Regions from separate parts of the Pseudarthrobacter niigatensis genome, predicted to be linked through region 2. Evidence: riboswitches for the same ligand, from Rfam matches in the RefSeq annotation. Region 2 holds a riboswitch; each other region holds the start of a gene.
The links. Region 2 has a riboswitch for cyclic di-AMP ahead of J2T23_RS13825 (M23 family metallopeptidase). Riboswitches for the same ligand answer to the same signal wherever they lie in the genome.
Positions count from the first base shown of each region.

Region 1: it holds a riboswitch for cyclic di-AMP, as region 2 does, so the genes downstream of both, J2T23_RS16595 (aggregation-promoting factor C-terminal-like domain-containing protein) here and J2T23_RS13825 (M23 family metallopeptidase) in region 2, are expected to answer to the same signal.
Region 3: it holds a riboswitch for cyclic di-AMP, as region 2 does, so the genes downstream of both, J2T23_RS00710 (LysM peptidoglycan-binding domain-containing protein) here and J2T23_RS13825 (M23 family metallopeptidase) in region 2, are expected to answer to the same signal.

Region 1 covers NZ_JAUSTB010000013.1:32,387-39,415, forward strand. The annotation lists gene J2T23_RS16570 (glycosyltransferase family 4 protein) at 1-705, shown strand, start outside; gene J2T23_RS16575 (nucleoside deaminase) at 753-1,268, opposite strand; gene J2T23_RS16580 (phosphatase PAP2 family protein) at 1,324-2,148, shown strand; gene upp (uracil phosphoribosyltransferase) at 2,161-2,796, shown strand; gene J2T23_RS16590 (VOC family protein) at 2,900-3,304, shown strand; gene J2T23_RS16595 (aggregation-promoting factor C-terminal-like domain-containing protein) at 3,480-4,178, opposite strand; cyclic di-AMP (ydaO/yuaA leader) riboswitch at 4,184-4,347, opposite strand; gene J2T23_RS16600 (ArnT family glycosyltransferase) at 4,547-6,700, opposite strand; gene J2T23_RS16605 (glycosyltransferase family 39 protein) at 6,707-7,029, opposite strand, start outside.
Region 2 covers NZ_JAUSTB010000009.1:55,971-62,999, forward strand. The annotation lists gene J2T23_RS13795 (helicase-associated domain-containing protein) at 1-2,158, opposite strand, end outside; gene J2T23_RS13800 (hypothetical protein) at 2,169-2,402, opposite strand; gene J2T23_RS13805 (cold-shock protein) at 2,625-3,008, shown strand; gene J2T23_RS13810 (DUF3027 domain-containing protein) at 3,014-3,523, shown strand; gene serC (phosphoserine transaminase) at 3,636-4,766, opposite strand; gene J2T23_RS13820 (iron-dependent transcriptional repressor DtxR) at 5,061-5,762, shown strand; cyclic di-AMP (ydaO/yuaA leader) riboswitch at 5,901-6,111, shown strand; gene J2T23_RS13825 (M23 family metallopeptidase) at 6,122-6,943, shown strand.
Region 3 covers NZ_JAUSTB010000001.1:140,515-147,543, reverse strand. The annotation lists gene J2T23_RS00735 (glucose 1-dehydrogenase) at 1-535, shown strand, start outside; gene J2T23_RS00730 (DUF1810 domain-containing protein) at 594-1,040, opposite strand; gene J2T23_RS00725 (DNA alkylation repair protein) at 1,061-1,591, opposite strand; gene J2T23_RS00720 (TraR/DksA family transcriptional regulator) at 1,588-1,947, opposite strand; gene J2T23_RS00715 (aggregation-promoting factor C-terminal-like domain-containing protein) at 1,969-3,318, opposite strand; cyclic di-AMP (ydaO/yuaA leader) riboswitch at 3,570-3,740, shown strand; gene J2T23_RS00710 (LysM peptidoglycan-binding domain-containing protein) at 3,744-4,583, shown strand; gene J2T23_RS00705 (protein adenylyltransferase SelO) at 4,691-6,154, opposite strand; gene J2T23_RS00700 (ribonuclease Z) at 6,138-7,029, opposite strand, start outside.

The DNA.
Region 1 (7,029 bases), on a different contig from region 2:
GGCGTCATCTGCACCAGCACGTCTGCGGCAAACGAGCTCCGCAAACGGGGGCTCCCGCAAGCGCGGGTCGTCCTGCCCGGAGTTGTCCCAGCAGCCCAGGCCTGCGGTTCAACGCCCCCGCACCTGGCCCTGGTGGCCGCCTTGCTGCCCAACAAGGACCAGCTGCTGGCCGTGGAAGCACTCGCCCAAATCCAGGACGTGCCATGGACTGCGTCCCTGGTGGGATCCGACCGCGCCGACCAAGCCTACGCGCAGGAAATCCGGGGCGCCGTCCTCGCCCACGGATTGCAGGAACGGGTCCGGCTCACCGGCGAGCTGACCGGTGAAACACTGGAAAATGAATGGGCGAAGACCGACCTCAGCCTGTTGCTGTCCCGGGCGGAGGCATTCGGAATGGTGGTCACCGAGTCCCTGGCCCACGGCATCCCCGTCGTTGTCCGGGAAGAGACAGGGGCAGTGGAGGCCCTGGGCATGGCAGGATTAACAGCGGCCGACGGCGGCCCCCGCCTTCCCGGGGCAGTGCTGCGGCTGCCGGCCGGGGGACAGGAAAGTCCCGGACTGCTGGCAGGGGTCCTGCGGCGGTGGCTTGGGGACGCCGCTCTCCGCGAAAGCTGGCGCGCAGCAGCGCTGGAGGCGCGGACGAGGCTACCGGACTGGAGCAGTACCGCCCGGGAAGTGCTGGCCCTGCTGGGGGCCCGGGACTGACAGCGGGACTGGAGACCGGGCCGACTGCGGACCGGGGCTGTGGCCTTCTACGGCTGCGGGCTGATACTCCGGTGTCCCGCGAAAAACTCCCGCAACAGTAGGGCGCACTCTTCCTCGCGGACGCCCGGGTACACTTCAACCCAGTGGTTGAGCCGCCGTTCGCGGAGGATGTCGAACACGGAACCGGCAGCGCCGGCCTTTTCGTCCCAGGCACCGAACACCACCCGCGGGATCCGGGCCAGGACGATCGCGCCGGCGCACATGGCGCAGGGTTCCAGCGTGACCACCAGCGTGCAATCAGACAACCGCCAGCCGTCGCCGCTGCCGCCGCCGAGCCGTGCCCGTTCCTGCAGCCGGGCCGCCGCTTCCCGGATGGCCACCACCTCGGCGTGGGCCGTGGGGTCGCCCAGTTCCTCCCGCTGGTTCCGGCCGGAACCCAGGACCCCGCCGTCGGGCCCCAGCACCACGGCGCCGATGGGAACATCCTCCGTGGCGAGTGCCCGGCGCGCTTCCGCCAACGCAAGGCCCATCCAGGCATGATGTTTCTTTTCGGGCAACGGCATGGCTCAATGATAGTTTCGGGGATACTCAGGTTACTTACCGACGCCGGGAGGCACCATGGACACTCTTCGGGATCGCCTAGGTCTTTGGTTCAAGCCCTATGCGGCGCTGGTCCTCACCATCCTCGTGGGCGGTGCGATCATCGTATCCCTGGCCTTGCTTGGCGCCGAGGTGTACGACAATGTGGTGGATTCCGCGGGCCTGGCCAACCTGGACAAGCCGGCCCTGGCCCTGTCGGAGAGCTTGCGCAGCCCCGGCCTCGATGCGTTCGTTACCGGCTTCACCAATATCGGCGGCGGAATCGGAATGCCCATCCTCGCCAGCATCCTGACCGCCTGGCTGACCTTCCTCAGCCGGAACTGGCGGCCCCTCATCCTGATTGGCGGCGCAGCGGCCGTCTCCATCATGGCCACGACGTTCGGCAAGAAACTGGTGGGCCGCACCCGCCCGGACCACGCGGACGCCGTGCCCCCTTACGAGGATTCACCGTCATTCCCCAGTGGCCACACCCTGAATACCACCGTGGTGATCAGCCTGGTGGTGTACCTGATCTGCCTCCAGTTCCAGGCCACGGTGGTTCGCGTCTCGGCCATCACGGGCGGCACGCTGTTCATCATCGCCATGGGGCTGAGCCGCGTCTTCCTTGGCCACCACTGGCTGACCGATGTCATGGCCGGGTGGCTGCTCGGCCTGACGTGGGTGGGCGTGGTCATTCTGGCGCACAGGTTGTTCCACCTGGTCCGCAGGCGGGAGCACGCCGGTGCGGCGCCGTCGTTCGACCGTCCAATCGTCCGCGACGTGGTGGCCGAGGAAGCGCACCATGGGGGCGACGGCGGCAGTGAGCACGCCCACGGAGGCCACAACAAGGACACCGCCGGATGATAGTTTTGGGGGATGCGTACTCTCGTTGTTGACCACCCCCTGGTCGCCCACAAGCTCACCGTCCTGCGGGACAAGAACACGCCGTCGCCTGTCTTCCGGCAGCTGACGGAAGAGCTGGTGACGCTGCTGGCCTACGAAGCCACGCGGGAGGTCCGCACCGAGCCCGTCACCATCGAAACGCCTGTCAGCACCACCATCGGTACGGCGTTCACCAAGCCCACACCGCTGGTGGTCCCCATCCTCCGGGCGGGCCTGGGCATGCTGGAGGGCATGACCAAACTGGTCCCCACCGCCGAGGTGGGCTTCCTGGGCATGGCCCGGGACGAGGAAACGCTGGACATCATCACCTACGCCGAGCGCCTCCCCGAGGACCTGACCGGCCGCCAGGTGTTCGTCCTGGACCCCATGCTGGCCACCGGCGGCACTCTGCGCGAGGCCATCAAGTTCCTGTTCAAGCGGGGCGCTTCGGACGTCACCTGCATCTGCCTGCTGGCGGCTCCGGAGGGCCTGGCCAAGCTGGAGGAGGAACTGGGCGACGCAAACGTGCACATCGTCCTGGCCTCCATCGATGAGAAGCTCAACGAGAAGTCCTATATCGTTCCCGGGCTGGGCGATGCCGGCGACCGCCTCTACGGCATCGCCGGGTAGCCTCCCGCCGTCCGGACGGGACCTGTCGGGGAGGGACTTCGCAGACGGCTCTCATTTTGCGCTGGGCCTTTTCGGACCGGTGCCCCGCCGCTAGCCTGTGCGGATGGACTGGAAACTCGAACTTGTCTTTGTCCCTGTCTCCGACGTTGACCGCGCCAAGGACTTCTACGTCAACAAGGTGGGCTTCAACGCCGACTATGATGAGCGGCCCTCGGACGACCTCCGTTTCGTGCAGCTGACGCCGCCAGGTTCGGCCTGCTCCATCTGCATTGGCGAGGGGCTGACGGACGCACCTCCCGGCACCGGCTCAAACCTGCAACTGGTGGTCAGCGACATCACCGCGGCGCATGACTTCCTGAAAACCAACGGTGTGGACGTCAGTGACGTGGACGTCCAGGACTGGGGACACTTCGTGTACTTCGCCGATCCGGACGGCAACAAGTGGTCTGTCCAGTGCATACCGTGGCGGAACGCCGGGGCAGACGCGGCGCCAAGCCCTGCACCTTAAACCAGTGAGGGCCGCATCCCCGGGGATGCGGCCCTCACTGCGCGGTAGTTCCCTGCCGGGCCCCACTCCAAGGCGAACGACGGCGGGGCCAGGGACGCGTCGTCGGGCGGCCGTCAGTGCTGGAAAGGCTCAGCTGAATGTGCCGCTTCGACGCGCCGCGGCAGGGAAATGGTGCCTAGTACCAGTTGTGCGCCAGGTGGAAGTTCAGTGCGCCGCAGGGGGACTGGTAGCTCTTCTTGATGTAATCCAGGCCCCAGTTGATCTGGGTCCGGTAGTTGGTGAGGTAGTCCGCACCTGAGCTGGCCATCTTCTCGGCGGGGAGGGACTGGACTATTCCGTACGCCCCGCTGCTGGGATTGGTAGCTGTGGTGGTCCAGTCGGATTCCTTGGTCCACAGGGTCTGCAGGCACTGCATCTGGTCCGGTCCCCAGCCGAATGTGGCCAGCTGGCCGGCGGCGTATGCCTGGGCGCCGGCGGGATCGTTGACTGCGACGGCGGGTGCAGGCTCGGGGGCAGGGGCCGGTGCGGGTGCCGGGGCAGGTGCCGCCGGTGCGGGAGCCGCGGGCGCTGCTGCCGGAGCCGGTTCAGCCGCCTGCGGTGCAACGCTGATGGCTGCGGGAGCGGGGCTCTCCACTGGGTTGGAGCGGATTTCGCTCTTCTCGATGCTCATTTGGGCGTCGGCTGCTGCCGTGTTTGACTGGGTGGACGACGCCGGGGTCATGCTGCTGGTGGCCTGTCCGGCCGCGCCTACCCCCACCAGTACCGCGCACGATGCCGCAAGGACGGCGGCGCGCTGGCCGAGGGTGGTCTTCTTGGCCTGCGGTTTGGCCCTGTGTTTAGCCTGCAGGCATGATTCTGCCGTGTTTTTGGACATGATTGATCGCCTCTCACACCTGCGGAGTTAGCTGTCGGGTTCGGATGAGGGCATCCGGCCGTACGGAAAGAAAATCACGTACTGGCTTAACCCCAAGGGCAGTCATTGCCCGGGACGGTGGGTCCCCCGCCTCTGCCGTTGCTCAATCGGAATCCGGGGAAGCGGCAGAGCTTGGCGTCAACCCGGGATATGCGGCCCGAACGGAAACCGCACCCAATCGACGGTACAGGAAGATTAAGCAGAAGTCACATTTAGGTAACGGAAGTCACGGATTCCGCGCGTCGGTTTGCGGGCGCACGCGCCGAGGATTCGCTAAACGGAAGCAGTCCAGCCCGCCGGGGAATTCCGGTCCGGGCCGGACTGCCTCGCTACTGGCCTGCCAGGGCGTACACCGTGGTGCCACCGATGCTCTGCGACTGGAAATTGGCGGCCACCCACTCAGCGATCTGCGTTGCTGCATCCGAGCCGCTGGTGGAACGCATGGTCCCGCCCGCGATGAAGAAATGGATCTTTCCCTGGGACACCAGCTCCTGGAACTGCGCCAGCGTGGGGGAGGGATCGGTGCCGTTGAAGCCGCCCACCGCCATGACTGGAAGTTCGGTTGCCAGCTGGTAACCGGCGGCGTTGTTCGAACCCACCACGGCCGCAGCCCAGGTGTAGCTTGAGGCCCCCGCCCGGAGCGCGGTGAGCAGCCCGGCCGACGGCGTCGGGGCACCCAAGAGGCCGCCCATCCCTCCGCTGCGGCCCCCGGCAAACCCTGTGCCGCCTTGGGTACCTGGCTGCCGGAAGCCCTGTCCCTGCGTGCCCTGTCCCTGCGTGCCTTGGGCTGTGCTGCCTGTGCCACCGGTGCCAAATCCGTTCCCGTTGCCCCCAGTGCCGCCGGGCGCTCCGCCCGGGCCCGTACCGCCCGGGCCCGCACCGAACCCTGACGTGGGGCCTGCGCTGACGATTGCCCCGCTGTGCACCGCCGATGCCGTGGAGACGGAGTAGGCAAGCGGCCCGGCGAGCGACGCAGCAACGGCCAGCACCGCCGTCGTCCGCTGGAGGGAGCGGCGGCCCAGGAACCGGTTGAGGCCCACTCCGGCGGAAGCGGCCAGCCCTGCCGCCAGCACCAGCCAGCGCAGCCACGGACCGTAGGCAGAGGTGGTGCCCAGCAGGGAGAACGCCGTCAGGGCTGCCGCTGCCACCGCCGCCGCGAGCGGGATTGCAGCGGCCAGCTGCTGCCTGTGCTGCCACAGGAGAACAGCGCCCAGGCCGGTAAGTGCCGCAATGCCGGGCGCCAGCGCCACCGCGTAGTAGGGGTGGATGATGCCGGCCATGTAGCTGAACACCAGGCCCGTCACCAGGACCCACGAGCCCCAGGCCACCACCGACGCACGCACCGGATCCGTCCGCGGCGCCCGTCGGCCCACCCACAGCAGGCCCGCCGCGAGGATCAGGGCGGAGGGCAGCAGCCACGCTATTTGGCCACCGAACTCGCTGTTGAACATCCGGAACAGGCCGGGGACGCCCCAGCCGTTGCCCCCGCCCACGCTGCCCGTTTCGTCGCCCGTCAGCCGCCCCAATCCGTTGTAGCCAAGGGTGAGTTCCAGGATGGAGTTGTCCTGCGACCCGCCAATGTAGGGCCGCATGCTGGCAGGCGTCAGCTCGACGGCCGCGAGCCACCAGCCCGCGGAAACAACCATCGCCGCCCCTGCCGCGGCCAGCCGCAGGAGGCGCCGGCCCAGCCTGCCCGGCCCCGCAACCATGTAGGCCAGGGCGAACCCGGGAACCACCAGCAGGACCTGAAGTTGCTTGGCCAGGAAGCCGAAGCCCAGGAACACGCCGGCCAGCAGGAGCCAGCGCAGCCGGTCCTCCTGGATTGCACGGAGGATCCCGTACCCGGCGGCAGTCATGAGCAGCACCAGCAGGGCGTCAGGGTTGTTGAACCTGAACATCAGCGTGGCAACCGGCGTGAGGGCGAGGACGGCAGCGCCCAGCAACCCGGCCCGGTGGGCGACGGTGTGGTCACCCGTGGCCTGCACCGCGGCTCGGCGCACCGCAAGGTGGAGCAGCCAGGCGGCCCCGACCCCCATCAGCGCTTGCGGGACCAGGATGCTCCACGGGTTCAATCCGAAGATCCGGACGGACAGTCCCATGATCCACAACGAGGCCGGCGGCTTGTCCACCGTGATGGAGTTGGCAGCGTCCGAGGAACCGAAGAACCAGGCAGTCCGGTCCTGCGATCCCGCCTGGGCCGCGGCGGAATAGAACGCGTTCGCCCAGCCTGATGCGCCGAGGTTCCACAGGTACAACACGGCCGTTCCGGCCAGTACTGCCGCCAGTTCCAGATGCCGCCGGAGGGCCTGGGGATTCCGCGGAGGCCGGACGGACTTTGTCCCGCTGTCCCCGGCGGACGTTGTTCCCCCGTCGTCGGCAGCCCGGGCCCTTACGGCCCGGGGTCCGGCTGCCCGTGCCCAGGAGGGACGCTCAACGCCGGTCGCGGTGCTTGAGAACGGCGGGGTCGGGTAGTGGCTGGCCATGGCGTGCTACTCCGCCAGGCGGTAGACGGTGGAGTTGCCCACGGTCTGCGCCTGGAAGTTCGCCTGCACCCAGGCGGCCACCTCGGAGTTGCCGCCGCGGCCGCCCATGCCGCCTCCGCCCATGCCGCCACCCTGGATGTAGTACCCGATCTCGCCCTTGGACACCATGTCCTGAAACTCGGCGAGCGTGGGGTACGGATCCCCGCCGTTCCAGCCGCCCAGCGCGATGACGTTGGTGTTGGTGGCCAGTTCCAGACTGGCTGCCTGGCTGGCGCCCGAGACGATGGCGGACCATTTGGTGGTGGTGGAGGAGAGCAGCGCGGTCACGG
Region 2 (7,029 bases):
GGGGCGCCATCCGGGGTGCGGTATAGACCGGGCGCGCGCTTTCCTGCCCCGGGGCGGCACGGCGCGGGTGGGCGGCTTCGGCGCCGTCAACGGACGGGGACAGGCCCAGGCTCCGGAGGGCGGCGGCGAGTTCGCGCGGCGGCGACGACGACGTCAGGACGGTCGGCGACAGCCTGGCCAGGCCCAGCTGGGCGGCCTTGGGTCCGGCCAGCAGCTCGCGCAGGGCTGCTTCGTCATCGCTTTGGATGAAGCTGGCAGCCTGGCCCACGCGGAGCCTGCCGTGCCGGGAGGCCGTATCCTCCACGAGGTACTCCAGGGGCTGGGGTACCGCTGTCGCGGAGTGCTCGCGCAGGAAGCGCAGCAGGCCTGCGGCGTCGTATCCGTGGTCCAGTGCCCGTTTGACGGAGGCCGCGGAAAACCGGTAGATCGTGGCCGGGCCCTGCCCTTCGGCGTCGGCCATGGCCAGGAGTTTTTCGGTCAGCGCGGGAGTGAGGTAGCCGGGCGCGACCGCCGTGAGGTCAGCCTGCAGGAGCACATGGTTGAGGGCCGCCGGCAGGTGTTCACCAAGGATGGCGAGGGCGGCATCCGGGTTGTCTTCGGCGAAAGCGCTCCCCAACTGGCTCAGCGCCCCGGAACCCACCAGGCCCAGCAGCTCCGCTTCGGCCAGCACGCCGCGGATCAGCGAGCTGAAACGCCTGGCCATCCGCGGCTGCGACCACTCCGCGCGCTGCAGGACAGCGGCGGCGTCCAGCACCGGGGCGGTACCGTCGGACGCGGACACCTCCTGGGTGAGCTCATGCAGGATCTCCAGGATCCGCTTGCGGACCACCGGAGCGTCAGGCCGCTGCGCTCCGGCGGCCAGTGCGGCGATGGTGGTTCCGGCCGCGGACCGGCCGGCCGCTGCGCCAGGGGCTGAGTTCACGGGCTGGCCCACCATGGACGGCACGCGTTCGCTGGCCAGCCAGGCGTTCACCAGCCACAGCCATTGTTCCTGCCGGGGAAGGACCAGCCATTCCAGTTCCGGCGGCTGCACCCACGATGAGGAGTCGACGTCGAGGCGGATCAGGCCGGCCAGCCCGCACAGCTCCAGGAGCAGGCCTGCGGCGCTTTGGTCTGTCCGCAGGTGTTCGGCCACGCGGCGCACTTCGCGGACGCCCACGCCGCCACTGCGCAGTGTGGCAAGCGGCTGTTCCCGGACGGCATGCAGCAGCTCGGAGACCAGCCGCAGGGTTTCGGAGATGGCGCTCAGGGCCGCGTTCCTGCGCAGCGCCGCCGTGGTCCGGCCAAGCTCCGGGACCGGCGGCGACAGAGTGAAGTCATTGATGATTGCCCCGCCGCGCAAAGCCAGTCCTACGCTGTGGGGCAGTTCCACATGGGCGGCGTCCAGCGGAACCAGCAGCCCGCGGGCAAGGAGCCAGTCAACAGGCCCGACGTCGGCCGCCTCCGTCGTGACCGACGCTTTCCGCTGTGCCTGGGGGACGGCACCCATGGCCCAGTTCCGGAACCTGGCGAGCAGCGCCGTCGTCCGTTCCGGGGCGCCGGCGAGGATGTCCTGCAGGGCCTCCGGTGAGGACGTCCAGTGCTGAAGGGCCAGGGCTGCTTCCATGGGCGTGGTGGCATCGTGGATCGCGAAGCCGCTGCGGTGCAGTTCTGAGACCAGTTGCACCGCCCGCTGGGCGAAGGCCGGTTGCAGACGGACCAGTTCGGTATAGCTGCGCCCCAGGCCGGCGGGATAAATTCCCACCACATCCTTGAGCGAGCCCACGGGGAGGTAGTACGGCTGGCTGGCCGCAGGGGGCGGCGTGCCGTGCGGGGGAGCGGCGGGGTGCACCAGGCCGAGCTCCTGCAGGCCGGCCAAAATACCGTCGACAGTGGCCAGTGTGGAACCGTGGATCAGTTTGTGCACGGCCTCCGCTGAGGCGCTGTGCCCGGTATCGGTGTTGGTGCACAGGTGCAGGGTCTCCAGTACCTGCATGTGAGGCTTGTTGAGCCGCTCCAGGGCGCGCTGGACGCTGACCCTGGAACTTGCGCGGGCAGCCAGCGCGGCGAAGTCAGGAACCGAAGGGGTGATGAGGTCCGGCCGCGCGGCGAACAACGCCCGCAACGAATCGTCGCTGCGTGCCTCCAGGTCCTTGCCAAGCGCGCGAATGAGGGACATCAGTCCAACGTTACCGCTGCTGGGGCCTTCCCGCCCGCCGCCGGGCGGCAACTCCGTCCAGGACCAGCAGGAGCATGAGGATGAAGGCTGCTGGCAGGCCGTACAGCGCGGTGTAGGTGATCCAGGCGGGAGCTACCGAGCCGGCGAAGGCCAGGGCCATGACAGCTGCCACGGCTATCAGGGACAGCACGGCAACAACTGCGGCGAGGACCATCAGGGGCCGCCGGTAACGCGAGGGAGTCATGGACGCAACGCTACCGCGCCTGGCGCGGTGCGGGTAAAGCGGGGCCTTGCGCCTGCGGCGGAACAGTGCCGCCCAAAGCGTCGATAGGCCATGCGGCAGGATAACCTTGAAGCATACAGACCAACACGGTCCCGGTTCGCCATACCCTGAACCCGCACAACCATGCGGATGCGGTGGTGGCCGGCCGTGTCTCATGACAGCAGAACGAAGAAGGTTGATTACGTGCCTACCGGCAAGGTCAAGTGGTATGACAAGGACAAGGGCTTTGGGTTCCTCGCGGGCGAGGACGGCCAGGAGGTCTTCCTGCCCAAGTCGTCGCTGCCCGACGGCGTCAGCGAGCTCAAAGCCGGCACCCGCGTGGAGTTCGGCGTAGCGGACGGTCGCAAGGGCGCCCAGGCGCTGGGCCTGCGCGTCCTGGACAAGACTCCCTCGATTGCCAAGGCCAAGCGGCCGAGCGCCAAGGACCTTGCCCCGCTGGTCCAGGACCTGGTGACGGTACTGGACAACCTGTCCGGGACCTTGTCCAAGGGCAAGTACCCGGACGGCAACAAGGGCAAGGCCATTGCTGCCGCCCTCCGCAAGGTCGCCGACGAGCTCGACGTTTAGCGCCGATGACTCCCGATTCCGAACAGCCGGGCACGCCGGTGCAGGAGCAGGCTGCCAGGACGCCGCCCAAGCGCAAGGCAGGCGTGCCCGTGTGGCGCACGGGCAAGCCGGACGCTTTCCTGGCCGCCGCCGTGGACACTGCCCGGACCGCCGTGGAGGGCATCACGCCTGCGGCCACCATCGGGCCGCACCTGGCGGCCAAGAGCGAGGGCGACCGGCTGGTCACCCACCTGTTTGAGTCCCGGCTGCCCGGATACGCGGGGTGGCAGTGGTACGCGGTGCTGACGCGCAACTCCCGCTCAAAAGTGGTCACGGTCAATGAGCTGGGCCTCCTGCCGTCGGAAGATTCGATCCTGGCCCCGGAGTGGGTGCCCTGGGCCGAACGTGTCCGCCCCGAGGACCAGCAGCAGGAGTCCGAAGCGGACAGCCAGGTAACGGCCGCCGCGGAAACTGAAGGCCACGCAACAGCGGCTGACGATCCAACTGACGACGCCGGCACGCAAGCGGAAGCCTGACCGCACCTCGCCACCGGGAGTCCGGCCACCCCGGAAGGGGACAACGAAAACGGCGCCGTCCGGGATGAACCCGGGCGGCGCCGTCGTACGTTGTCCCGACTGTTCTCCGCGCCTACTTCCGCAGCTCGCCCACCACGTAGTCGATGCTGGACAGCAGGGCTGAGACATCGCTGGGCTCGATGGCCACGAAGGTGGCGATCCGCAGCTGGTTGCGCCCCAGCTTCCGGTAGGGTTCGGTGTCAACGATGCCGTTGGCGCGCAGGACCTTGGCCACGGCCGCTGCATCAACCGATTCGTCGAAGTCGATGGTGGCGATGACATTGGAGCGTGCCTCCGCCTTGGCCACAAACGGGGTGGCAAACTCGGAGGCCTCGGCCCAGCTGTAGATGCGTCCGGCGGAGTCTGCGGTGCGTGCGGCGGCGAAATCCAGGCCGCCGTTGGAGTTCAGCCACTGGACCTGGGCGTCCAGCGTGACCAGCGTGGACAGCGACGGCGTGTTGTACGTCTGGTTCAGGCGGGAGTTGTCGATGGCGGTCTGGAGGTCCAGGAAGTCCGGGATCCAGCGGTTGCCTGCCTTGATCCGCGCGGCGCGCTCGAGGGCGGCCGGGGAGAACAGGCCCAGCCAGAGGCCGCCGTCGGAAGCGAAGTTCTTCTGCGGGGCGAAGTAGTAGACGTCGCTTTGGGCAACGTCCACTTCCAGGCCGCCGGCCGCGGAGGTGGCGTCCACCAGGACCAGCGATCCCTCGTCGGCTCCGGAAACGCGCGTGACAGGGGCAGCAACACCGGTGGAGGTCTCATTCTGGGGCCAGGCATAGACATCAACGCCTGCCTCGGCCTGGGCCGCCGGCCGCGTGCCTGGCTCGGACTTGATGATCGAGGAAGCCTCCAGGAAGGGCGCCTTGTTGGTGGCGGCCGCAAACTTGGACCCGAACTCGCCGAAGGACAGGTGCTGGGCCTTCTTCTCCACGAGGCCGAAGCTCGCGACGTCCCAGAATGCCGTGGAGCCGCCCACGCCGAGGACCACTTCATAGCCCTCCGGGGCGCGGAAGAACTGGCTCAGCCCTTCGCGGACGGATCCCACCAGGTTCTTGACCGGCGCCTGCCGGTGCGAAGTGCCGAGGATGGTCTTGGACGCTGCTGCCAGCGCATCGATCTGTTCCTGGCGGACCTTTGACGGGCCGGCGCCGAACCGCCCATCCTTCGGCAGGAGGTCGGCGGGGATCGTGATGCTGGTGTCGCTCACAGGTGCTCCAATTCGGCGGGGACGAAAGTTTGGTCCGGACGGGCGGGTCATGGCTCGGCCGGCAGCAGGCGATGGCTGCGCAGCGGGCCTTCACCATTCTGCCTGAATGGCAGGGGCGGCGGGAGCCGGCGGGCCCAAAGTCCAGACAATGAGACGCGCCGTCCGGGCGACGCCGCCCGACGCTCGGCTATTCGGACAAACTCAAAATAGGCTAAGCTGGCCCCCGGACTACCTCGCGGGAAGAGGCGATACGGTGGGACAACGCAAGGTACTGCGCTCGAGGAGCTGAGCTGGATGACGGATCTGATCGACACTACGGAGATGTACCTCAGGACCATCCTGGAGCTTGAGGAAGAAAACATCGTTGCCCTCCGGGCCCGTATTGCCGAGCGCCTGCGCCACTCCGGCCCTACCGTGTCCCAGACCATCGGAAGGATGGAGCGCGACGGGCTCGTGGTGGTCTCCGGTGACCGGCATCTGGAACTCACTGACACCGGCCGCAAGCGGGCAACCGAGGTCATGCGCAAGCACCGGCTGGCCGAACGCCTGCTGGCCGACGTGATCGGCCTGGACTGGGCCTACGTGCATGACGAAGCCTGCCGCTGGGAACATGTCATGAGCGAGCGGGTTGAGCGGCGCATTTACGAGATGCTGGACCACCCTACCGAATCGCCCTATGGCAACCCCATCCCCGGGCTCGCCGCCCTGGGTGGACAGCCTGCCACCGGCGGCGCCGACGGAGCCATCAGCCTGGTCGAAGCCATGAAGGGCTACGCATCGGCCTCTGTTGTCACCATCAGCCGGCTCGCTGAACCGATCCAGGTGGAGCCGGAACTGCTGGCGCAACTGGACGAAGGTGGAATCCGGCCCGGTGCCGCCGTGGCGCTGGAACGCGTGGGTGACTACATCTCCGTGCGGGTCCCGGGCATCGAGGGCGCACTGGAGCTGCCGCCCGAGGTTGCCGCCCACGTTTTCGTGGCCGTGTCCCAGCCCTGAGGCCCAGCCTTTTACCCCGGCAAGGCACTTCCACGCAAAGATAACGGAATTGTTACCTAGGGTCTAAAGGCCCTATAGTGGAACCAATCGTTGATACTTAAGCGTTACCCGATCCGGAGCCGAGCTCTGCCAGCGGATCGGGTGCACGAGTCGTTACTGGCAGAGGCGGGGGAACCACAAGCGGCAGCGGGGGACTGCCTTGGGGTGAAGTCCGTCAGCAGCAAGCCTCTCCAGTGAAGGATTCTTCCGGGAATACCCCTGTGCAGAAGCTTGCCGCGGCGGGCCGGGTCTTTGATCTCTCTGACCCGAATCCGACAGCTAACTCCGCAGGCTTTTCCAGAGAGGAACCCTTCTTGACCATGCAGACCTCCAGGGGGCGCCGCCGCGCAGCCAGCCCCCCTTCGGCACCCCGGGTTGTCGAAGACGCAGCAGTGGAGCGCCCCCGCGATCTGCATCGCGACGCGCGCCGCCGTCGGGGGCCCTTGCGGCAGGTAACGGAGTTCGCCGCCGCAAGCGGGATTGGCCAGAAGGCCGGAATCGCTCTGGCTGCCACCGGACTGGTGCTGACGGTCACAGTGCCCGCCACCAGCCCGGTCATGGCCACTGATGCGTCCGGCAACGCGCCCCTGGCAGCTTCCTCCGTCAGCCCGCAGCCGCAGATTTCCGCCGATGTTGGTGCCCAGATCGACTTCAGCCGCTCCGCCGTGGTGACCCAGGCCGACCCGGACGGGAAGCTCAAGCAGCTCCTGAGTGCCCAGTCCGCCGGCTCCGTCACGCGGGCGGCGTCGGCCGGCACCCTGGCTGCACCACTAGCCTCCCTCGTGACCGCGTCACCGTTCGGATACAGGGTGAGCCCGATTACCGGGGGCTCCGGCGACTTCCACCGGGGCCAGGACTTCGTGGCTCAATGCGGGACGTCCGTCCTTGCCGCTGCGACCGGCACCGTTACCTTCGCAGGCTGGCACCAGTTCGGCGGCGGAAACCGGGTGGTCATCGACCACGGCAACGGACTGGAAACCACGTACAACCACCTGTCCTCCTTCAACGTCAAGGTGGGCCAGACGGTCTCTCGTGGAGAAGTCGTGGCGCTCAGCGGCACCACAGGTGCCTCCACCGGCTGCCACCTGCACTTCGAGGTGCAGGTCAACGGCGAAGTGGTCGACCCCATGGGCTGGCTGTAACGAATGATTGCCCACTCTCAGATCGCAGCGACCTGCCGTGACCTGAATGTGACATTGAAACAAAACTGCTGTACCGTCTAACTCGC
Region 3 (7,029 bases), on a different contig from region 2:
ACTGGTGGACACGGCGGTGGCCGTGCTGGGCGGGGTTGACATCCTGGTCAACAACGCCGGAAAGCAGGTTGCGCAGGAGGACCTGGAAGACATCAGCGATGAGCAATTCGACCACACCCTGAAAACCAACGTCTATGCCATGTTCTGGGTGACCAAGGCCGCGGTACCGCATATGCCGGCGGGCTCAACGATCATCAACACTACGTCCATCCAGGCCTACAACCCCTCGCCGACCCTTGTGGACTACGCCACCACGAAGGCCAGCATCAACAACTTCACCAAGGGCCTGGCCCAGCAGCTGGCCCCCAAGGGCATCCGGGTGAACGCCGTGGCGCCGGGCCCGATCTGGACCCCATTGCAGGTCAGCAGCGGCCAGCCCAAGGAGGAACTCCCGGAATTCGGCCAGTCCACTCCCCTGGGCCGGGCGGGCCAGCCTGCTGAACTTGCCCCCGCCTACGTGTTCCTTGCCTCGCCCGAATCCAGCTATGTGGTGGGCGAAACGCTCAACGTCAACGGCGGCAGTCCGACGCCGTAGCGACCCGGCCGCCTGGGCGGTGCGGCGCGTCCAGGCTGCCGCACCGCCTCCTCCGTGATCAGTCCGCCGCGTCCAGGCCGGCCAGGAGTTCGTCGGTAGCCGGGTCCGGTTCGCCATTGAAGAACTGGGCCAGGACGCTCTTGAACACTGTTTCTCCGGGCGCCGCCCGGAGGAACAGCGTCATGCAGGAGCGGAGCTTTTTGGCATCGACGCCACCGAAAATGTCTTCGGCGGACTGGTCGGCGTGGTTTGCCAGGACCAGTGAACACTCCAGGAGCCGTGGGCCCAGCAGCTCGTGGTCCAGGTACGCGCGAGCCTCAGCAAGGGACGAAATGGCGTACCTGCGGGATGTGGCGCTCTGTCCCAGCCCGGCAAGCTGGGGGAAGACAAACCACATCCAGTGGCCCGACTTCCGGCCCACCTGCAGCTCGCCCAGTGCCTGCTCATAGGTTCCGCCGGTGTTTTGGGCGGCAACAAAACGCTCAAGGTCAAACGGTTCATACATATGGATCTCCTCGGTACGTTTCACATGGACAAGTCTTTCTCAAGGGCGGCGGCTGCCGCCCGGAGCCCGGGGTCCGGGTCTTCCCGCCACCGCGCCAGGACAACGCCGGCCCGCTGCCGTTCACGCCCGCCCAGCCCCGCAAGCAGCGGGACCAGGACATCGGAGAGCAGGGGCGCCGCCAGGTCCCCTGCCCGGGCGGAACGGAGGAACCCTTCCAGCCGGGTCAGGTCGGAATGCCGGAGCAGCCGCACCCGCGACTGCAGCAGCACCACGGCGGCCAGGCGGCGCTCGAACACCGGCCGCGAACCGGGCCGCGGCTGTCCCCACAATGCGGAGGCCAGCATGACCGTGCCGTCATGGTCCAGGTCCTTGAATTTCCGCAGCGCGTCACGGACCGTCCCCCGGACGGCCCCCACCGACGATCCATACGAGGCCAGCTGCCCGCCCAGCCGGCTCCCGACGTCGTCGGCCCGGTACCAGGAGCCCTCATTCTGCAGCGTCCGGTCGACGAACTCCGCAGCCGCCGACACCACCTCCGAGGCCTCCGTCATCGCCCGCGGCCGGACGAGGCGTGCAGGATGCAGAACGGCGTCCATGGCCGGGCTTCCAGGCGGCCCTCGGCAATGGGCTCCCCGCACACCGCGCAGGTTCCGTAGGTTCCCGCGGCCAGTCGGTCAAGGGCCGCTTCGATCTGCCCAAGGCCGGCCGAGCTTTGTTTCAGGAGCGCTGAAGCCTGCGAGAGTTCGAAGGCAATGGTGGCACCTTCGGGATCGTGCTCGTCATCCACATTGGAGTCCTGGCGCGCCGAATTTGCGGACTCGATATCCGCCCGCAGCGCCGGCAGCAGTGCCACGCGCCGGGCCCGCTCCTCTTCGAGCAGCGCGCGGAACCGTTCGAAATCAGGCATGGGGACAGCCTAACGCGTCAATCAGTACCAGTTCAGGGCGGCGGAGTGGTTCCAGGCCGCGCACGGGGAACCATACCGGTCCTTGATGTAGCCAAGGCCCCAGTCGACCTGCGTGCGGTAGCTGGTGAGCCAGTCGCTGCCGGCACTGGCGTACTTGCCCGGCGGCAGCGCCTGGGCTATTCCATAGGCACCGGAGTAGGCGTTGGTGGCCGTGGTCAGCCAGCTGGACTCCTTGGTCCACAGCTGGGCAAGGCACAGGAACTGGTCCTGGCCCCACCCGTAGGCGGCCAGGCGCCCCGATGCATAGCTTTTCGCTCCGGCCGGATCGTTCACCGCACCGCCGGGAACGGAAGGAACGACGACGGCGGGCTGAGCCGGCGGGGCCGGCGCCTCCGGGGCGGCCGGCCCGGGATCGACAGCGGGAGGAGGGGCCGGAACGGGTTGGACACCGCCGGGCTGGACGGGACCTGCCGGGGCCGGGTTTGCCGCGGGCGCGGGTGCCTTCGGCTGCTGCGCCGCCGCGGCGGAGGCCCTGGCCTCGGCCTCCGCCTGCTGCCGGGCCTGCTCCTGCGCGGCGGCGCGCTTGGCCGCCTGGGCCGCCTCGTAGGCAGCCTGCGCCGCCTGGCCCTGGCGGTACTCACCCTCAAGGGCCGCCGTCGTGCCTTTCAGGGCTGCGAGCTGGGCTGTCAGCTCGCCGCCATGCCGCTGTTCCTCCGCCACCTGCCGGGCCAGCGAATCCTGGGCCGCGCGGGCGGACTCCAGCGTTGCCTTCGCCTCCGCGGCAAGCCGCTCCCGCTCGCTCCTGGCAACCTTCTCCTGGTCGGCAAGGGCGGCGGCTGCCTGTTCAGCGGCCGCCGCCTTGGTGACCAGGGCCGCAGTCTTGTCCCCCACGAGCTTGACCAGGTTGAGCCCCTGGACGCTGTTGGTTCCCAGGGCATCCAGCGCCACGAAGAACCCCGTGTTGGTTCCGCCGGTTTTGTAGGACTCGACAGCCAGGGCGCCGAGGTCTTTCCGGTAACGTGCCAACTCCTGGTTGGCGTGGGCGGACCGGGCGGAAAGGGTCTCGAGGCGGGAAGAAGCTGCCTGGAGCCCGGCGTCGGCGGCAGCGTACCCTGCCGCCGAGCGCACGGCGGCTTCCCCTGCCGCCTCAGACTCGGCTTCGAGGCGGGACAGCAGTCCGTTGATGATGGTGATCTCCCCCGCCTTCGAAGCTTCCGAGGACTGGGCCGCCTGCACGTCTGCCCACGAAGGATACCCGCCGGTTGGGGGCGGGTCGTCGGCAGTGGCCGGAAGGACAACGGTGGCGGCCAGGGCAACAGCCGCCAGGCCCCCCAGTACGGGGAACCTGGCGGTGGTCACGAACAGGGGCATAGTCCCGAAGCTTACCGGCGGATTGGAGGGGCACGCAGGAAGCCGTCTCCACATTGTTACTTGGACGGCAGCCACCGCCATCAGTCGAGGTCAGGCGGGAAGCAGGCTTATCGTCCACACGTTTGCGCAATTCGAGAGGGCAGCCTCGTATGTTACCTAAATGTGACAATCGCCGTGCCCATGGGTTAGGGTCGTCAGGTGTCCCTCTCAGACGGGACATTCCCGTCAGTATGCCGAGCCCTGCCGCTGACCATGGGATCCAACCGCTCCAGTTGGCAGGGACGGGGGAACCAAGTTTCCACGGCCACATGTGGCCTAGGGGTTAAGTCGGCAGCGCCTCCCTCCATCGCGGGGCCGCTCCCGGCCGGGTATCTCCAGCCCGAACCCGACAGCTCACCCCGCAGGCATGGGAGAGGCGATCAACCGTGTCAAAAAATTCCATTTCAGCCCGCCACCGCGCGACTCCGGCCCGCTCCATTGTGCTCGAGGGCCTCGCCGTAACAGCCAAGTCGCAGGCCCGCTCCCTGGGCCGCCCGGCGCTCGCTGTGGCAGCAGCGTCCGGCATTGCGTTCGGCGTGGGCGCTCCGGCCCACGCTGGCGTAACCGCACCGGACACTACTGAGCAGACCAGTGTGCAGGCCACCGCCGCAGCACCTGCTGCAGCCCCTGCCGCAGCAGCAGGGAACGTCCACACCGTGGTTTCCGGCGACACCCTCGGCGCCATCGCCGCGGCGTACGGCGTCAACCTCAATGACGTCCTGTCCGCCAACGGCCTGGGCCTGTCCTCGGTCATTTACCCGGGCGACCAGATCCAGATTCCCGGCGCCGGCTACACCGCAGCGCCGGCACCGGCCCCGGCTGCAGCACCCGTGCAGGCGGCAGCCGCCACCGCACCGGCCAACACCGGCATGAACATGTCCTACGCCTCGGCAACGCCTGTGGCTTCCACTACGGGCACCGGCACCGGCGCGGCGATCCTCGCCTCGGCCTACAGCCAGCTGGGTGTCCAGCAGGACTGCACCGCGATGGTTGAGAAGGCACTGCGCTCCGTCGGCAAGTCCGTAGGCGACCTGGCCCCCACCCAGTTCTTCCAGTACGGCACGGTGGTGGGCTCTCCCGCCCCCGGTGACCTGATCATCACCTCCGGCCACGTGGGCGTTTACGCAGGCAACGGCCAGGTTGTCAGCGGCGGCGTCAACGGCTTCGACACGCAGGTGCACTCCATCAGCTGGCTCGGCGGGTACTCCGCAGTGCGCGTAGCCTAGTCCCTGCCGGTCGGGCCCGCATGGCGGTGCCGACTGTGAAGGAGGGTGGCAGCCGGGAAACCGGCTGCCACCCTCCTGTCGTTAACGCACCCGCCGCGCCGCCGCGGTCAGGTCCCGCAGAACGTCATGTAGCTGCCGAAGTCCTCCGGCGGTCCCTGCATATAGCGTTCCAGGCCGGGCCGTTCAGTGAAGGGGTGGCTGACAGCTGCCAGCAGCTGCTGCAGCGGAGCCCGGTCCCCTCCGGTGGCTGCGGACAGCGCCTCCTCCACAAGGTGGTTCCGGGGAATGTACGCAGGATTCACGCTGTCCATCAGCTGAGCGTCCGGCTGGAGATCCTGCCACCGCACCACCCAGGAATCAAGGGCGGCAAGGTCAAGGACCATGCCGCGCACGGGGCGGCGGTCCCCTCGGGCGGCTTTACCCAGGTTGCGGAAGAACAGGGTGTAGTCCACGGGTCCGTCCTTCAGGATGTCGAGGACATCATCCACCAAGGCCCCGGCGGCGCCGCTTTCATCGACGCCGTCCAGACCCAGCTTGGCCGCCATCCCGCGGGTCCATGCCTTGCTGTACTGGCCCCGGAAACCGCCCAGGACCTCCACCGCCGGGGCCACGGCTTTCTCCTGGTCCTGGCCAATCAGCGGGAGCATGGCCTCGGCGAGCCGGGCCAGGTTCCATTCGGCCAGGACCGGCTGGTTGGCGTAGGCGTAGCGTCCACCGACGTCGATGGAGCTGTAGACGGCGGCTGGGTTGAAGGCGTCCATGAACGCGCAGGGCCCGTAGTCGATGGTCTCGCCCGAGATGGTCATGTTGTCCGTGTTCATGACCCCGTGCACGAAGCCAACGAGCATCCACCGGGCGACGAGCTCTGCCTGGGCGGAGACGACTGCCGCGAACAGCGCAAGGTAGGGGTTTGCGGCATCGGCCGCCTGCGGGTAGTGCCTGCCGATGGCGTGGTCCGCCAGCCGCTTCAGGAGGTCCATATTTTCGGTTGCGCGCGCGTACTGGAAGCTGCCAACGCGCAGGTGGCTGCCCGCAACCCGTGCCAGGACGGCGCCGGGCAGCATGTCATCGCGCCGAACCTGCCGCCCGGTGGCAACAACGGCGAGCGAACGGGTGGTGGGAATGTGCAGTGCGTGCATGGCCTCACTGACAATGTATTCACGCAGCATGGGCCCGACGACGGCGCGGCCATCCCCGGCGCGGGCGAATGGCGTCCGCCCCGAGCCTTTGAGGTGGACGTCCACGAGGCGGCCGCTCCGGTCAATGACCTCGCCCAGCAACAGCGCCCGTCCGTCACCGAGCAGGGGCGAGTACCCGCCGAACTGGTGTCCGGCATACGCCTGTGCCACAGGTGTGGCACCTGCTGGAACGTGGTTTCCCACCAAGAGCCGCACCCCCTCGGGGCTGCGCAGGTACTGCGGGTCAAGGCCCAGGTCCGCTGCCAGTTGGTCGTTCAGGACGAGGAGCTCCGGGCTGGGCGTTTCCTCGGCCCGCCAGGGCACGGCGAGTTCCGCCAGTTCCCGGGCGAATCGGCCATCGAACGTGACCGTGGATTCAGCTGCTGCCGTCATGGTTTAACCCTATCCCCGCAGTTGGACCGGCACCCTCCCGTGCCGGCTGCCGCCGCCGCGGAACGGGGATGCGGTCAAGGTCCTTGGCCGCGATCACGGTAACCCCCGGGGCCCGCGCCTGCGCTTGTCCTGCAAGCAGGGAGGCGTCGTCACCGTACCGTGCGGAGAAGTGGGTGAGCACCAGGGTGCGCGCCCGGGCGGACGCTGCCAGCTCTCCCGCTTGCCCCGCAGTGAGGTGGAGGTACTGCTGAGCCAGGGTACCGTCGTCGTCACTGAACGTTGACTCGGTGACCAGCAGGTCTGCCCCGTCCGCCAGCTCTTCTGCGCCGGGGCACGGCGCCGTATCCATGATGAAGGCGAAGCGCTGGCCCGGCCTCGGACTGCTCATCTCTTCCAGCCTGACTGCCCCCAGTGCGCCATCGCGCTGGAGCCGGCCCACGTCCGGGCCGGAAATGCCTGCCCCCTGGAGCCGCTCCGGCAACAGGGTTCGTCCGTCAGCTTCCCGGAGCAGGTAGCCGTAGGTCTCGATGCGGTGCTTCAGGGGCCGGACCTCCAGGCCTTCCGCCACGGGCCCGGGGCCCGAATGCGGATGGAGCCGAAGGTCGATGCCGGGTGAACTGACTGACACCAGCGCCCGGACCACCGGGTCGCCGGAGGCCGGGTAGTGCAAATGGACAGGGTGCGGCACGCGGTCCAGTGCCATTCGGGACAGCACCCCGGGGAGGCCGTAGCAGTGGTCTCCGTGCACGTGGGTGAGGCAGATCCTGGTGATGTGGCTGGCCGCCACACCCGCATGGATCATCTGGCGCTGGGTGCCCTCGCCGGGGTCGAAGAGCAGGCCCGCGCCGTCCCAGCGAAGAAAGCAACCGTTGTGG